Regions from separate parts of the Methylobacterium durans genome, predicted to be linked through region 3. Evidence: riboswitches for the same ligand, from Rfam matches in the RefSeq annotation. Region 3 holds a riboswitch; each other region holds the start of a gene.
The links. Region 3 has a riboswitch for cobalamin ahead of DK389_RS24405 (TonB-dependent receptor). Riboswitches for the same ligand answer to the same signal wherever they lie in the genome.
Positions count from the first base shown of each region.

Region 1 (2,258 bases), 540 kb from region 3:
AGGACGTGCCGGCGCGCAGGTCGTCCCGGTGCAGGCTCGGCGCGTCGTAGCGCACGCCCGCCAAGAGCGAGAGGCGGTCGGACAGGATCAGCCGGTCCTCGGCGAAGACCGAGGCCTGGCTGGTGCGGGTCGAATAGGCCGGCCGGGTGCCGGCGAGGTTGATGAACAGGCCCGGATCGTAATTCGTCGGCGCCACGCTCGACTCGCCGCCGTAGGGCGAGTTGTTGGTGTGGCGGAAGCGGATCGCGTTGACGTCGAAGCCCGCCAGGAACTCGTTGCGGAAGCCGAACAGCTCGCCCCGGAAGGCCGCGTCGAACCGGTTCCCGATCTGCTCCTGCTGGTGGTAGATCTCGATGTAGTCCGAGCGGTCGATCAGGCCGGTGCCCCGGTTGAAGGCGTATTGCTCGACGTCCCGCCAGTGGCGCCGGCTCTGCAGGCGGTAGGCGGTGTTGCGGATCGTGATGTCGGCGCTCGGGCGCCACTCGGCCCGGGCCTGGGTCCAGTTGTCCTGCCAGAGGATCTTGGAATCCCGGATGTTGTAGTTGTTGAAGCGCAAGCGTTCGAGGATGCGGCCCTCGACCAGCGGCGTGCCCCAGTAGCGCGTCGGCTCCTGGAAGCCGTAATCGTGGCTGACCGTCAGGTCGAGATCGGGCGTCACCCGCCAGGCGAGGGCGCCCGAGACCGCGAGATTGCGGAAATCGCCGTCCGGGGTGATCCAGCCGTCGGCGCGGTTGCCGCTGACGTTCAGCCGGTAGGCCATCGACTCGCCGATGGGCCCGCCCGAATCGACCGCGAGCCGCGCCACCCCGTCCGTGCCGAGGCCGACCCGCGCCTCGTTGAGCGGCACGAAGAGGGGCTTCTTCGTCACCACGTTGACCACGCCGCCGATGGCGCCGTCCCCGTAGAGCACCGAGGCCGGGCCGCGCAGCACCTCGATGCGCTCGATGTTCCACGTGTCGAAGGGGAAGTTGACGGTGCCGGCGCCGACGAAGAGGCGGGTGCCGTCGATGAGCTGCTGGATCGAGTTCGGGCCGGCGAAGCCCCGGGCCGTGAAGGCGCCGTTGCCGTTTCCGGGCGAGGCGATGGTGGTGATGCCGGTGGCGTTCTGCGTCACCGCCTCGACCAGCGTGTTCTGGCCGCGCAGGCGCGCAGTCTCGCCCGCGATCACGTCGATGCTGGCGGGCGTCTCCAGCGGCGTCAGGCCGAGGCGGCTCGCGCCGCGGTTGGGCGCGCGCAGGGCGAGGCCGGCGGGCAGATCGGCCCCAAGGACCCCGGCTCCCGGCGTCCCGGCGCCGGCGACCGAGAGCGTGTCGAGGGTGACCGATTCCTGCGCCCCGGCGGCCTCCGGGCCGGCAGCGAGGCCGGCGGCGGCGAGGAGGAGGCGTCGGGCGAGGCGGGCAGGGACCCGGCCGGGTGACCGGATCGTGAGGGGACGGGACGGCATGACGGTGTCGATTCCGAGGGTCGAGGCACGCGCGGATGACCGGCCCCACCGCAACCTTGAATGCAATGTTACAACATTACAATCAGGATATCGCCGCACGGCATCGCGGGACAGCCATGACCCGGAGCGCCACGCCGCAGGGGGCGGGGCGGAACGGGGCGGGGCCGCCGGCGCGAGGCCTTCGGCGGTTGCGGAAGCGGATGCAGCGGACACGCGGGCGCGCTCGGTGTGGCACGTCACCGCGAACGAGGCCTCGGTCGCCGCCTCCGCTCGGGATTGGCAGCGCTTCGACACCCGTCAGGACACCCCGCCCGACGCGTTTCGCGTGTGACCACGGCTGACGGCAGGTCTCCTGGCTCGCGGGTCGCCGCCCTCGCACCGTCTTCCCGGGGCAGACCCCAGTGACATGGTGGTGAAGGACTCGCCGCTCACAGTTGCGGGGGCAGCCGCGGCCTCGGGGCGAACCCTCACCGCGTTCCCTTTTGATCCCCGAAGGGAACCGTCGGGGCTGACGCTAGGCCGCGCGGATCCCGCCCGTCAACGGGAGCGGCCGGCCCGCGCACAGCCCGGAGGTCGATTCCGGAACCGGTGTGGCGCCCGCGCATTGACGCTACATTCGACTTGTTCTAATTAACAAGTGTGAGGACGCGGCGGGCTCCGGCCTGCCCCCCAACGGAACGGAGACACGATCATGGCCAGCACCCACGACGGCGCCTGCGAGAGCTGCCGCTTCTTCGACGACCACAAGCTGAACGGCGGCATCTCCGCGACGGACGAGGGGCTCTGCCGCTTCAACCCGCCGGTGAGCCAGCCG
Region 1 is NZ_CP029550.1:4,759,541-4,761,798, forward strand. Features, by position in the region: gene DK389_RS21810 (TonB-dependent receptor) at 1-1,444, opposite strand, end outside; cobalamin riboswitch at 1,770-1,963, opposite strand; gene DK389_RS21815 (hypothetical protein) at 2,136-2,258, shown strand, end outside.
Region 1: linked by a shared signal. The riboswitch ahead of DK389_RS21810 (TonB-dependent receptor) and the one ahead of DK389_RS24405 (TonB-dependent receptor) in region 3 are both predicted to bind cobalamin.

Region 2 (2,258 bases), 2.1 Mb from region 3:
CACCTGCCAGGCCCAGCCGAAGGCGAGCCCGATCACCGCCCAGAACACGAAGGCGATGCCCAGCGAGCGGGCGGCAAATTGCGCGGCGAGGAGGGCGGGCACGGCCGAATTCCCCTCGGGCGGCACCGGGGCGCCGGCGAGGTGCGGCGCCACGATGAGCACGAGCCCGCCGAGGATGGTGACGGCCGCCCGCCGGATCAGGATTAGGTAGAGGCCCATCGCGGTCGCTGCGGCGGTCATCAGCCACCATGCCTGGCGCGTGGCGAGGGGCGCCGCCTCGCTGCCCGGCAGCTCCGGCGGCAGGCCGAGGGCGGGGGCGAGCGCGACCGCGGCGAAGCCCGCGAGCCCGAAGGCGAGCGCCCGCTCCGGCGTCGGCGCGCGGCCGCAGGCGAGCATCACGGCGCCGAGGAGGAGCGCGTAGCCGATGCCGCCGATCAGCGTCGCGAGGCCAGTGAAGGCCATGCGCGGCAGGCCGGGGCCGGGCTGCCACTCCGCGCCAGGCCCAGTGTTGCCGTGGTCGTGACCTTGGGCAGGCGCCTGGCCCTGCGCCGGCGCGTGGGCCAGGACGATGGGCAGGCGAGTCTCGTCCGCATCGAGGGCGGCGTGCGTCTCGTAGCGCTCGGCCGCGATGATGAGCGGCGAGGTGAGGGCGAGCTGCAGGCCCGTCGCGACGACGGCCGCGAGGAAGCCGGCGACGAGGGCCGCCGACAGGAGCCGGATGATCATGGGATCTCTGCGGGCTGCGGCAGAGCGGTCAGTGGCAGGGGAAGTTCTGCGTGTGCCGGAAATCGTGCGCCGCGTTGTGCAGCGCCGAGGCCGGCGCGAAGCCCGCGAGGAAGACGAGGCCGAGCCCCAGCAGGGCGGCGATCGCGATGGCGGCGGCGCCCTCGCTCGCGCGGGTGCCGGTGGTGCCGAGGGTCTGGACGTTCGTCGTCATCGGGTCAGGTCTCCGGCCGCCCCGCCGGCGGCGTTCGAGGATAGCGGGGGACGGCAGGTCTCCTGGCTCGCGGATCCTCGCGCCTGCCGCCTTCCCGGAGATCCGGTGGCGTGGTGGCAGGAGCTAGCCGCTCACAGTTGCGGGGGCAGCCGCGGAATCGGAGCCCGAGCCCCTCACCGCATTCCCTTTTCACCCCGTCGCCGGGGCACCGTCTCACCGGCTTCTAGCCTGTCGCGCGGGCCGGCACAACGCGGGCCGCACCCCGAGTCCCGCGATTCTTTGATCGAAGGCGAAGGCGATCTTTGACCGGAGGGCTGCGCTTGGGGCAAAGGAGCCCGATGCTTCAGGCCGCCCCCCGCATGACCCTGGTGCTCGGCGGCGCGCGCTCGGGCAAGAGCGCCCACGCGGAGGCGCTGGTCGAGACCTCCCCGGCGCCCTGGACCTACCTCGCCACCGCGCAGGCCTGGGACGACGAGATGCGGGAGCGCATCGCCCTCCACCGCGCCCGCCGGGGAGAGGGCTGGGTGACGCGGGACGTGCCGACGGAACTCGCCGCCGCGATCCGGGAGGTGCGCGGCCCCGTCCTCGTCGATTGCCTGACGCTCTGGCTCACCAACCTGATGCTGGGCGGGGCCGATCTCGCGGCCGCGTCCGAGGATCTCGCCTCGGCCTGCGCGGATGCGGCCGGCCCGCTCGTCCTCGTCTCGAACGAGGTCGGGCTCGGCATCGTGCCCGACAACGCCCTGGCCCGCGCGTTCCGCGACGCGGCCGGACGGCTCCACCAGCGCCTCGCGCGGGAGGCCGACCGGGTCGTGTTCCTGGTGGCCGGGCTGCCGATGGTCGTCAAACCCGCTGGAGGACACGCATGAGCGACGAGGACGCGCGCCACCGCGAGAAGATGCGGAAGCGCAAGGCGGCGCAGGATGCCGAGGTCGCCTCGAAGACCGTCGAGAAGGGCCTCCTCATCGTCAACACCGGCCCCGGCAAGGGCAAGACGACGGCCGCGCTCGGGCTCGTGCTGCGGGCGCTGGGGCGCGGCTGGCGGGTCGGCGTGGTGCAGTTCATCAAGGGGGCCTGGGACACGGGCGAGAAGCGGGCGCTGGAGGCTTTCGGCGACCGGGTCGCCTGGCACGCGCTGGGCGAGGGCTTCACCTGGGAGACGCAGGACAAGGCCCGCGATATCGCCGCCTGCGCGCGGGCCTGGGCGACGGCGCAGTCCCTGATGGCGGATCCGACGATCCGCCTCCTCGTCCTCGACGAGATGAACATCGCGCTCCGCTACGACTACCTCGACATCGACGCGGTGGTGGCCGTGCTGCGG
Region 2 is NZ_CP029550.1:3,148,332-3,150,589, forward strand. Features, by position in the region: gene DK389_RS14535 (CbtA family protein) at 1-726, opposite strand, end outside; gene DK389_RS14540 (CbtB domain-containing protein) at 755-937, opposite strand; cobalamin riboswitch at 973-1,165, opposite strand; gene cobU (bifunctional adenosylcobinamide kinase/adenosylcobinamide-phosphate guanylyltransferase) at 1,276-1,806, shown strand; gene cobO (cob(I)yrinic acid a,c-diamide adenosyltransferase) at 1,803-2,258, shown strand, end outside.
Region 2: linked by a shared signal. The riboswitch ahead of DK389_RS14540 (CbtB domain-containing protein) and the one ahead of DK389_RS24405 (TonB-dependent receptor) in region 3 are both predicted to bind cobalamin.

Region 3 (2,258 bases):
AAGAGGGGGCTCGCCGGATCGACCGTCGCGACGACGCCGCGCACGTCGTTCGAGTGGAAGCCGCCGCCGTAATTCACGTAGAGCTCGGTGTCGAACCAGGGACCCAGCACGAGGCCGAGCTTCGGATTGACGATGCCGTCCCGCGCCCGGCCCGAGTTGGCCGGTGTGTCGGAGACAACGTCGGCGTAGTAGCCGTCCGCGCGGAAGCCGACGCTGGTGCGTAGCCAGTCGGTCCAGCGCACCCGGTTCTCGTAGTAGAAGGCGGCACTCGCCTCCAGCACCCGGTCGTCAAGCACGGTCGAGCGGTACAGTCGGTTCGTGGTGTTGAAGAGGCCGACGCGGATCGAGTCCGTCCGGGTCTGGACCCCGATCTCGTTCTCCATGGGCAGGCCGAACAGGGCGCCCTGGAATGTGTGGGAGACCTCGCCGCCGCCGAGAACCCGATTGTCGTGCTGGCGGAACTGGTCGCCGTTCACTGGATCGTTGAGGAAGTAGGTGAAGTCGTTCCAGAGGTTCATCCCGTAGCGGATCACGTAGGTGTTCGCGCGGGTGATGCCGGTCTCGTCCGTGCCGCTCCAGCGCCCGGACAGCGAGAATCGGCCCGTGTCGCCGCCGTCGGTCGGGTTCAGCGTGTCGAAGCGTCCGATCAGGCCTCCGCTGACGGCCCGCTCCGGGATCTGGTTGGTGGCGTTCCATCTTGCCCAGTAGGCCATCCCGGTGAGCGCGAAGCCGTCGGTGGCGGTGCCCTGGCTGTAGCGGAGGACGCCGTTGAGCTTGCGCAACCGGTCCGGCTCGGCCCAGGGACCATCGTAGACCTGCGCCTCGCCGGCCACGAGGAGGTGGCCTGCGCCGAGCGGCGCGGAGCCGATCGTGAGCGCGCGCTTGTAGCCGAACGACCCGATCGAGGTGAGCGCGAGGTTCTTCTCGACGCTGTCGAGGTAGTCGATGCGCACCGAGCCGGCCGAAGCGAAGTCGCCGTCGCGGACGAAGTAGGGCCCCTTGTGGAACTCGACCGCGCCGACGAGTTCGGGGATCAGGAAGTTGATGTCGGCGTAGCCCTGGGCGTGGGCGTTCGTGCGCATATTGACCGGCATGCCATCGACCGTGATGGCGATGTCGCTGCCGTGATCGAGGTTGAAGCCGCGCAGGAAAAACTGGTTGGCCTTGCCCTCGCCCGAGTGCTGCGTGACGATGAGGCCGGGCACCGCCTCCAGCACCTCGCCGGGGCGGGTCACGGGACGGTTGTTGACCTGCGCCCCCGTGATCACGCCGGCGCTGGCGGAGTCGACGCGCGGGAGAGGGCCCCCGATCCCCGTCACACCACCGACGTAGCCGGCACTGGCAACCGGACCGGACGTGCTCACCATCGGTGTTTCCGCGGTCACCGAGATCTCGGCAAGGCTCGCCTCGTCGCCCGCCGACGGATTCGCCGGCCGGGCCCAGGCGACATCGGATGCGAGCCAAGCCGCACAGGCCAGGATTGTCACGGTTCTGGGGATCGGGCGACGAGCAGCTTCGGACACGGGGCCTCGGGCAACGGCAGTGGCACGTCACCGCGAACGAGGCCTCGGTCGCCGCCTCCGCTCGGGATTGGCAGCGCTTCGACACCCGTCAGGACACCCCGCCCGACGCGTTTCGCGTGTGACCACGGCTGACGGCAGGTCTCCTGGCTCGCGGGTCGCCGCCCTCGCACCGTCTTCCCGGGGCAGACCCCAGTGACATGGTGGTGAAGGACTCGCCGCTCACAGTTGCGGGGGCAGCCGCGGCCTCGGGGCGAACCCTCACCGCGTTCCCTTTTGATCCCCGAAGGGAACCGTCGAGATCTAGCTATGCGGCCGGCTCCGTGAGCGTCAACGGAACTTCGCGCAGCCCTGTCGATGTGTGATCTGGCAGCAACAGCGGGTCCAGCGGGGCGCGCGTCTGCGCCGGATCGCCTCCAATGGGCGGCTGTTGAAGCCGACAGGCTCGACGGAGGCGTAGCCGTCCATCATCTCGCAAGGGTGCACGAGGGCTGCGAGCCGGGCCACTGCCAAAGCCGCTTGGGAGACGCGGCTCGCATCGCCTCTCGGGCGGCGATAGGCGCGAAGCGCAAGCTGCCGACGCATCCACCTAGACAACAAACGTGCTACATGCCGCTTGGAGCTGCGCTTCGCTGACACCTTCGAGCGTGATCGAGAGTCCCTTGAGGCTGATCACGGCGTCCCCGCACCCATCGTCGCTCGTGATTGCCAGGACATCCGCAGCGTCGAACAGCCCCA
Region 3 is NZ_CP029550.1:5,294,567-5,296,824, forward strand. Features, by position in the region: gene DK389_RS24405 (TonB-dependent receptor) at 1-1,367, opposite strand, end outside; gene DK389_RS32825 (hypothetical protein) at 1,454-1,645, shown strand; cobalamin riboswitch at 1,640-1,833, opposite strand; gene DK389_RS24410 (peroxidase family protein) at 2,110-2,258, opposite strand, start outside.